DNA from 3 places in the Pseudomonas sp. UTLPPB19802 genome. Region 3 is predicted to be linked to each of the others. Evidence: predicted binding sites of a transcription regulator. Region 3 holds the regulator's gene; each other region holds the start of a gene.
The links. Region 3 encodes FliA, which starts transcription of late flagellar genes. Its sites were predicted from a motif close to CTAAAGTTTNNNNNNNNNNNGCCGNTAA; they were not measured.

Region 1: AC6I6U_RS30650 (flagellar protein MotY) is a predicted target of FliA. The motif match lies at 1,338-1,365, and genes of this name have one in related genera.
Region 2: AC6I6U_RS21390 (methyl-accepting chemotaxis protein) is a predicted target of FliA. The motif match lies at 1,828-1,855, and genes of this name have one in related genera.

The regions. Positions count from the first base shown of each region.
Region 1 covers NZ_AP048545.1:6,941,804-6,945,078, reverse strand. The annotation lists gene rnt (ribonuclease T) at 1-229, opposite strand, end outside; gene pyrC (dihydroorotase) at 226-1,272, opposite strand; gene AC6I6U_RS30650 (flagellar protein MotY) at 1,429-2,385, shown strand; gene AC6I6U_RS30645 (argininosuccinate synthase) at 2,516-3,275, shown strand, end outside.
Region 2 covers NZ_AP048545.1:4,947,720-4,950,994, forward strand. The annotation lists gene AC6I6U_RS21375 (bifunctional 5,10-methylenetetrahydrofolate dehydrogenase/5,10-methenyltetrahydrofolate cyclohydrolase) at 1-48, shown strand, start outside; gene AC6I6U_RS21380 (DUF1652 domain-containing protein) at 67-315, opposite strand; gene ptaA (pyoverdine biosynthesis transaminase PtaA) at 458-1,564, opposite strand; gene AC6I6U_RS21390 (methyl-accepting chemotaxis protein) at 1,910-3,275, shown strand, end outside.
Region 3 covers NZ_AP048545.1:6,364,169-6,367,443, forward strand. The annotation lists gene AC6I6U_RS27815 (protein phosphatase CheZ) at 1-250, opposite strand, end outside; gene AC6I6U_RS27820 (chemotaxis response regulator CheY) at 273-644, opposite strand; gene fliA (RNA polymerase sigma factor FliA) at 836-1,576, opposite strand; gene fleN (flagellar synthesis regulator FleN) at 1,573-2,406, opposite strand; gene flhF (flagellar biosynthesis GTPase FlhF) at 2,528-3,275, opposite strand, start outside.

The DNA of each region.
Region 1 (3,275 bases), 580 kb from region 3:
GCTCGACCCGGAAGAAGTGGGTGTGTTCGGGGAACACGAAGCCATCTTCGTCCATGCCGATGGTGGTCGCGGCGATTTCCAGCAGGGCATCGGTGGCTGCGTTGAAACCGCCAGTCTCTACGTCGACGACGACCGGCAGGTAGCCGCGAAAGCGCGCGGCCATCGGATGGCGAGGGCCGCCCGAAGGGCCGTTGCCGTCCAGTTCGTCGTCGAAATGATCGTCACTCACAGGGTTTCCTCCAGCAGGCGCCAGCGCAGTTTTTCACCGGCGCGCAGCGGAATCACGGACAGCTCGCCAAATGGCAGGCTGGCAGGGGCGGTCCATTCGTCTCGAACCAGAGTAATGCGCTCGCTGTTCGGCGCCAGGCCGTAGAAGCGTGGGCCGTGCAGGCTGGCGAAGCCTTCGAGCTTGTCCAGGGCATTGCGTTGTTCGAATGCCTCGGCGTACAGCTCGATGGCCGCGTAGGCGGTGTAGCAACCGGCGCAACCGCAGGCTGCTTCCTTGGCGTGCTGGGCATGGGGCGCCGAGTCGGTGCCGAGGAAGAACTTCTCGCTGCCGCTGGTGGCGGCGTCGAGCAGGGCCGACTGATGCGTGTTGCGCTTGAGAATCGGCAGGCAGTAGAAGTGCGGCCGGATCCCGCCCACCAGCATGTGGTTGCGGTTGTACAGCAGGTGGTGCGCGGTGATGGTCGCGCCGACGTTGGCCGAAGCCTCGTTGACGAACTGCACCGCGTCGGCGGTGGTAATGTGCTCGAATACCACCTTCAGGGTCGGGAAGCGTTCGACCACGCGGCGCATGTGCTCGTCGATGAACTGCTTCTCGCGGTCGAATACGTCGACTTCGCTGCGGGTCACTTCACCGTGCACCAGCAGGGGCATGCCGACTTCGGCCATGGCTTGCAAGACGTCGAAGATCTTGTCGACGCTGGTCACGCCGGAGTCCGAGTTGGTGGTCGCGCCGGCCGGATACAGCTTGGCTGCGTAGACGAAACCGCTGGCCTTGGCGGCGCGGATTTCCTCGGGCTGGGTGCGGTCGGTGAGGTAGAGCACCATCAGCGGTTCGAAACGGCTGCCGGCCGGCCGCGCCGCCAGAATGCGCTGGCGATAGGCGTCGGCTTCGGCGGCGTTGCGTACCGGCGGCACCAGGTTGGGCATGATGATGGCGCGGCCAAAGGTGCGCGCAACATCGGCAACAGTGTGGGGTAACGCAGCACCATCGCGAAGATGGATATGCCAGTCGTCGGGACGCAGCAGGGTCAGGCGGTCGGACATTGGGGATTCCAGGCGGGTCGAACTCAAGGGAATGCTACCGGAAAAGACTCTCTCAGGCACTCGCTATCAAGTTTTGCCGGACGCAACCGATACCCCGGAGGTATGGCGTAGAAGCGGTACGCCAGTCTCACAGTCGTAGAACCATTGGAGCCTCCCGTGCGCCAGCGTTATTTAGCCTTGCTCAGTATGTTTGCCAGCCTGCCGGCCATGGCGTTGACTTTCCAGACTCGTCTGGAGAGCATCGAGTGGAAGGTGGAAGGGGACAAATTCGAGTGTCGGCTGACACAGCCGATCACCGACTTCGGTGCCGGCGAGTTCGTGCGACGTGCGGGCGAGCAGGCGATTTTCCGGCTCAAATCCAATAATCACGTGTTGGGTGGCGGTTCGGCGACCCTGCTGGCGGCCGCGGCGCCCTGGCAGCCCGGACGCGGTGACATCAACCTGGGTACAGTGAAAGTCAATAATGGCGATGTACTCTTCAACAGTTCCCAAGGCCAGGCGGGTGGCTTGTTCCACGGCCTGCTAGAGGGTCGCAGCCCGTTGATCCGGCACTACTCCCGCGAGGGCGGGGTTTCCGAGGTTCGTCTGCTGCCTGTGAAGTTCAACCAGGCCTACAACGATTTCCAGAGCTGCACCGCCAAGTTGCTGCCGAAAAACTTCGAGCAGATCAAACAGGGCGAAATCGGCTTTCCCGATGGTGGTATCGAACTCAACGCCCAGGCCAAGGCCCAGTTGCAGGGGATGCTGGACTTCATGAAGGCCGACCCGACCGTCAATCACATCGAACTCGATGGGCACTCGGACAACAGCGGCAACCGCCTGACCAACCGCGACCTGTCGCGGCGGCGCGCGCTGGCAGTGATGGACTTCTTCAAGGCTGCCGGCATTCCGGAGTCACAGATCGTCATGCGTTTCCATGGCGAGCGTTATCCGCTGGTGCCCAACACCAATCCGGCCAACCGGGCGAAGAACCGCCGGGTGAATATCCATCTCGAACGAGCACCGGAGGCGCCCGCGCCCGCCGCGACAGCCCCTGCTGCGCCGACTCCCGTGAAGCCGGCCGAGAAACCAGCGCCGACCGCAGCGGCTGGCAGCGCGGCGAGAACATCCTGAAACGGCTGTTCTCGTCGCGCTCCCGACATTATCTGTCGCTTTGACGTCCTTCGCTGTCGCGCCTCTGTAAATCCACGTGGTTGGCCGGTAGAATCGGCCCTTTCCGTACAACCCCCCGTGGAGTGATGGCATGGCCGACGTAAAAAAGGTCGTTCTCGCGTATTCCGGCGGCCTGGACACTTCGGTGATCCTCAAGTGGCTGCAGGATACTTATAACTGTGAAGTGGTGACTTTTACCGCTGACCTGGGTCAGGGCGAGGAGGTCGAGCCTGCTCGTGCCAAGGCGCAGGCCATGGGCGTCAAAGAGATCTACATCGACGACCTGCGCGAAGAGTTCGTACGCGATTTCGTCTTCCCGATGTTCCGTGCCAACACCGTCTACGAAGGCGAGTACCTGCTGGGTACCTCCATCGCGCGTCCGCTGATCGCCAAGCGCCTGATCGAAATCGCCAACGAAACCGGCGCCGATGCCATTTCCCACGGCGCGACCGGCAAGGGCAACGACCAGGTGCGTTTCGAACTGGGTGCCTATGCACTCAAGCCGGGTGTGAAGGTTATCGCTCCGTGGCGCGAATGGGACCTGCTGTCCCGTGAGAAGCTGATGGACTATGCCGAGAAGCACGCGATCCCGATCGAGCGTCATGGCAAGAAGAAATCCCCGTACTCCATGGATGCCAACCTGCTGCACATCTCCTATGAAGGCGGCGTGCTGGAAGACACCTGGACCGAGCACGAAGAAGACATGTGGCGCTGGACCGTCTCCCCGGAGAACGCTCCCGACAAGCCGCAGTACCTGGAACTGACCTACCGCAACGGCGACATCGTCGCGCTGGACGGCGTCGAAATGACTCCGGCCACCGTGCTGGCGACCCTGAACCGTATCGGTGGCG
Region 2 (3,275 bases), 1.4 Mb from region 3:
ACCCACCTGCAAGGCGCTCACCGGCCTCTCGCAGCCGTGGCGAGCTGACAGCCGCCTGCCGGTCGACTAGATCGCGCCGGCAAACGCCCGGCGACCGGCCTGCATCTCGGTGCGCAGTTCACCAATGAAGTTGGCGACCGAACGAACGCTGTCGAAACTGCTGATGGCGACACCGTTGAGCTGCAGGTCGACGCGCCCGGAAACCGGGTCGAATATCTTCACCATCAGCGCACCGTTGCCGTTGGTGGTGCAAGAACAGGACATCGGCAGAAAACCGGATTCAATGATCTGGCACAGCTCACGTTCTGGAAGCATGGTGGTCATCCCTGAAATCGAGCTCGAGGCAGCTCTTGCCGGATCAGCGTAGACCACCCCTTGCAATCTGCATGATAGTGCCGGGCACCGGATGCCTGACTCCTTGCAGAAAATGTGAACAGCGTCACGCTATCGAGTCGAGTCAGTGCTTGGCCGGTAGCGCCACCTGGGCGAACGCCTTGCGCAAACGGGCCATTTCCTCCTCCTTGCCGACCGTGACCCGCATCCAGGTCGGCCAGTTTTCCCAGATTCGCGCCACCCGTATCCCGTGCTGCGCCAGTGCCTGGGTGACCTCCCCGGCCGGACGGCGCAGATCGACCATGAAGAAGTTGCCCTGGGCCTCGGTGCAGGTGAACCCGCGGTCGCGGAACCAGGCCATGCTTTCATCACGAATACGCGCGTTGGTCTTCTTGCGCTCCGGCAACAGCCCGGCGTCCTGCAGGCTGGCGATCCCGCCCAGCAACGACGAAGCGGCCGCGACATTCTGTTCGCCCAGCACATTCAGTTTTTCCAGCAGCGCCGGCTGGCCGACGGCGTACCCGAGGCGTGCGCCCGCCATGCCATAGATCTTGGAGAACGTGCGCAGCACCAGCAGGTCCGGATGTTCCTTGACCAGTGGTACGCAACTGGGTGCATCGCAATAGTGGATGTAGGCCTCGTCGACCACCACCAGCGCACCGGCAGGCTTTTCCTTCAAGGCCCGCTCGATCTGTGCCATCGGCGTCAGGGTGCCGGTCGGGTTGTTCGGGTTGCAGATGTAGATCACCCCCAGGTTGGCATCGGCGGCCAGCATCGCGCCAATGTCATGGGCATGCCCGGCATCCAGTGCCACCTCGTGCACGGCGGCGCCGTGCGCCTGCGCGGCCAGGCTTGGTGCTTCATACGTCGGGGTCGCCACCACCAGGCTGCGACTGCCGGTGAAGGCCATCACCGCCTGCTGCAAGGCGACCTTGGAGCCGGCGTAGATCTCGATATGCTCTTCAGGCACCGACAACTGCCGGGCCAGCAGATCGACCAGCTGGTACTGGTACTTGTACGGATAGCGTCCGGACAGGGCGATCCCCTCTTCCATTGCCCGCCGCGCCGCCGCCGAGGGGCCCCAGGGACTCTCGTTGAAGTTGAGATAGACCTCGCCGGACGAAGCCTTCACAGCCCCAGGCAGCGCCGCAGAAAATGCCCGACCCGACCCACTCAACAACGGCAGCGCAGCCATCAGCCCCACCACCGAACGACGCGTAACATCAACCATCTACCCGATCTCCCTTGATCATGGACTCGGATGACCTCCAAGCCATCTGTAAAAATGTGTTAACAGGGGGACGAGTCGAAAAGAGTGCGATTTATCAGCAATCGTGTACCAGAAGCCCTACAAATGATGGCCCTATCGAAGCACCGCTTGATTGATGACGGCCGTCCGTGCACCCTCGCTGCCCGCATTCAAAGGCGTGCAGCCCACCCGGATTCATCCCTCAAATGCGGGACATCGCGCCCCGGCGTCCCGACGTAATTAGGCTAGAGTTTTTATCCGGGTCCCCTTTTTTCGCCTCATGAGAGTCAGCAGATAGCTTTGGCATGGAAGACAGGAGCAGTCGGAATGAGAAACAACCAGCCTGTTACACAGCGTGAAGTCTCGCTTGCACCGCAACAAAAGCTTATCTCGACGACAGACGCCCGAGGCGTCATCACCTACTGCAACGACGCTTTCGTCGAAATCAGCGGATTTGATCGCGCCGACCTGATCGGTGCCCCGCAAAATATCGTCCGCCATCCCGATGTCCCTCCTGCCGTCTTTGCCCATATGTGGGGTGCCCTCAAGCTCGGACGGCCGTGGATGGGCATCGTCAAGAACCGCTCCAAGAATGGCGACCACTACTGGGTCAACGCCTACGTGACACCGATCTTCGAGGGCAGCCAGGTGGTGGGCTACGAATCGGTCAGGGTCAAGCCGACGGCCGAACAGGTCCGTCGTGCAGAATCGCTCTACCGGCGTATCAGCCAGGGCAAGGCGGCGATTCCCCGCGAAGACAGCTGGCTGCCGGTGCTGTTCGACTACCTGCCGTACCTGGCGCTGGGCCTGGTGGCCACCCTCGGCGGCCTGTTCCTCAGTGCGCCGCTGGCGATCGTCCTCGCCGTGGGCGTTTCCGTGCCGATCGCCCTGCTGTCCTCCCGCTGGCAGAAGCGCGGAACCTTGCGCCTGCTGCAGTTGGTCGAACCTTCGACCAGCGACGCCTTGCTGGCCAAGATGTACAGTGACGCCCCCGGCCCCCAGGGGCGCCTGGAAACCGCCCTGGTCAGCCAGGACTCACGCCTGAAGACCTGCCTCACGCGCCTTCAGGATACTGCCGAACAAGTCAGCGAACTGGCCGGGCAGTCCGATCTGCTCGCTACGGACAGCTCCAGGGGGCTTGACCGTCAACGCCTGGAAACCGAACAGGTGTCCGCCGCGGTCAACCAGATGGCGGCGACCACCCAGGAAGTTGCCAGCCATGTCCAGCGCACGGCCGATGCCACCCAGCAAGCCAACCTGCTCACCAGTCGCGGCCGAGATGTCGCGCGGGATACGCGCCAGGCCATCGAACGCCTCTCGGCGGTGGTGGGCGAGACCGGCGCAACGGTGGCGCAACTGGCCAAGGACAGTAACGAGATCGGCACCGTGGTCGACGTCATCAAGGGCATCGCCGACCAGACCAACCTGCTGGCGCTCAACGCCGCCATCGAGGCTGCACGGGCCGGCGACATGGGACGCGGCTTCGCGGTGGTGGCCGACGAGGTGCGGCAGTTGGCCCAGCGGACCTCGCAATCCACCAGCCAGATCCATGAGCTGATCACCAAACTGCAGACCTCGTCTAACAACGCCGTGCAGACCATGGAGAACGGTAACCGCCAGGCCGAGGAAGGTGTCGCCTGGGTGCTCGAGGCCGACAAGGCCCTGGTGGGCATCAGCGAAGCCGTCGCCCATA
Region 3 (3,275 bases):
CGGTGATCTGCGAGACTTCCTCGGCTTGCGGCATGGTGGGATCGATCTGGAAATTGACGATCGCACTGTGCAGCTCGCGGGTCAGCTTGCCGACTTCCAGATACAGGCCGCGGTCACGGGTCTGGTTCAGCTCATGGATCATTTGCACCGCGTCGCCGAAGCGGCCTTTTTCAAGGCTTTCGACCAGTTCGCGGGCATGTTTTTTCAGGGTCGATTCAAAATCGCCCAGAGAAGATTCGTTGTGCTCCATAGCGCCCCCGTGGCGGACTTCATCAACCGATGCGTTCGAAGATCTTCTCGATCTTCTCTTTCAACGCCTGGGCCGTGAATGGTTTGACCACATAACCGTTCACACCCGCCTGGGCAGCCTCGATGATCTGCTCGCGCTTGGCTTCGGCCGTGACCATGAGGACCGGCAGATGCTTGAGCTTCTCGTCGGCACGTACGTGGCGCAGCAGATCGATGCCGGTCATGCCGGGCATGTTCCAGTCGGTGACCAGAAAGTCGATGCTGCCACTATTGAGCACCGGAATGGCGGTGGTACCGTCATCGGCCTCGACAGTGTTGGTGAACCCGAGGTCACGCAACAGGTTTTTGATGATCCGCCGCATCGTTGAAAAGTCATCAACAATGAGGATTTTCATGTTCTTGTTCAATTCGACCTCCAAGCAGTCTTAAACGCGTTTCAGCACCTGGACGCGCTGTTAAATCAATTCGGCACAACACTCGACAAGGCTTTGTACCCTACTGCATGGAAACCACAACCGGCCGAGCCACCGATGCACCGTCACACGCCGCATCGGTCTCGTTCGCAGTGTCCCCACACACTGCCCCGTCAACGCGCTCGCCACTCTCCCAAACGCCCCCGCAAACGGGCTGCGCACTGGCTATGCAACTGGCTGACTCGCGACTCGCTGACCCCCAGCACCTCACCGATTTCCTTGAGGTTCAGTTCCTCGTCATAGTACAGCGACAAGACCAGCCGCTCACGCTCCGGCAAATTGGCAATCGCGTCCGCCAGTGCGGCCTGGAAGCGTTCATCCTCCAGGTCGCGCGACGGTTCGAGATGAGCGCTCGCGCCATCCTCATGCAACCCTTCATGCTCGCCGTCCTGCAACAGGTCGTCGAAACTGAACAGTCGGCTGCCCAAGGTATCGTTCAAAATCCCGTAATAATCATCGAGACTCAATTGGAGTTCGGCTGCAACCTCATGATCTTTAGCGTCGCGACCGGTTTTCGCTTCAATTGAGCGAATTGCGTCGCTGACCATGCGGGTATTGCGGTGCACCGAGCGCGGCGCCCAGTCCCCCTTGCGCACCTCGTCGAGCATCGCGCCACGGATGCGGATACCGGCATAGGTCTCGAAACTCGCACCCTTGCCCGAATCATATTTGGTCGAGACTTCGAGCAAACCGATCATGCCGGCCTGGATCAGGTCTTCGACCTGAACACTGGCCGGCAGCCGCGCCAGCAGGTGATAAGCGATCCGCTTGACCAGGGGCGCGTAACGCTCGATCAATTCATACTGGCTGTCACGCGAGGATTTGGAATACATGCGATAGCCACTTGCAGTCATAGCACCGGTCCCGCACTCGTTTGAAGTACCAGACGTTCGACGAAGAATTCCAGATGCCCACGAGGGTTCGCGGGCAACGGCCAGGTATCGACCTTCTGCGCGATAGCCTTGAACGCCAGGGCGCATTTCGAACGTGGGAAAGCCTCGTAGACCGCACGCTGCTTTTGCACGGCCTTGCGAACGCATTCGTCATAGGGAACGGCGCCCACGTATTGTAGGGCGACGTCCAGGAAGCGATCCGTGACCTTGGTCAACTTGGCGAACAGATTGCGACCTTCCTGCGGGCTCTGGGCCATGTTGGCCAGCACCCGGAAACGACTCATGCCGTAATCGCGATTGAGCAACTTGATCAGCGCATAGGCGTCGGTGATCGAGGTCGGCTCATCGCAGACCACCAGCAACACTTCCTGGGCCGCGCGGACAAAACTGACTACCGAGTCACCAATACCCGCAGCGGTGTCGATCACCAGCACGTCGAGATTGTCGCCGATATCACTGAACGCCTGGATCAGGCCGGCGTGCTGCGCCGGATTGAGATTGACCATGCTCTGGGTCCCGGAGGCCGCCGGCACGATGCGAATCCCGCCAGGCCCTTGCAGCATCACGTCACGCAACTCGCAGCGGCCCTCGACCACATCGGCCAGGGTCCTTTTCGGGGTCAGCCCCAGCAGGACGTCGACGTTCGCCAGCCCCAGATCGGCATCCAGCAGCATGACACGCCGGCCAAGCTCAGCCAGTGCCAGGGACAAGTTCACCGACACGTTAGTCTTTCCGACGCCACCCTTGCCGCCGGTCACCGCAATCACCTGTACGGGATGCATGCTGCCCATGTTCTCTTCTTACCTTGTCTTGCTTAGACGGAAGGCCACATAACTGGCTGCGCTTTCCCGAAGGAAACTGATGCCTGGCAGACCATCGATGTAGATGCGTTGCAACGTCTTCATGGTTACCTCACCCCACTCGCTTGGAGGGGCTGTGGTAGATGTCAGCGAACATATCGGCCATGGCCTCTTCGCTGGGTTCTTCCTGCATTTGCACGCTGACCGCGCGGCTCACCAGCTGGTGGCGACGCGGCAAATGCAGATCGTCCGGAATCCTCGGGCCATCGGTCAGATAGGCCACCGGCAGTTCATGGCTGATGGCCAGGCTCAGCACCTCGCCGAGGCTCGCCGTCTCATCCAACTTGGTCAGGATGCAACCGGCCAGGCCACAGCGCTTGTAGCTGTGATAGGCGGCGGTGAGCACCTGCTTCTGGCTGGTCGTGGCCAGGACCAGATAATTCTTCGCCTTGATCCCGCGACCGGCCAGGCTTTCCAACTGCATGCGCAAGGCCGGGTCGCTGGCTTGCAGGCCGGCGGTATCAATCAGCACCACGCGCTTGCGCAGCAGCGGATCGAGCGCCTGGGCCAGGGACTGGCCAGGGTCGACGTGGGTCACCGACACGTTGAGAATCCGCCCCAGGGTCTTGAGTTGCTCCTGGGCGCCGATACGGAAGCTGTCCATGCTGACCAGCGCAATGTTCTGTGCGCCGTACTTGAGTACGTAGCGCGCCGCCAGCTTGGCCAGCGTGGTGGTCTTGCCCATGCCGGCGGGGCCGACCATGGCGATCACGCCCCCCTCTTCGAGCGGTTCGATCTCCGGCGTGACGATCATCCGCGCCAGGTGCGCCAGCAGCATGCGCCAGGCCTGGCGCGGCTCC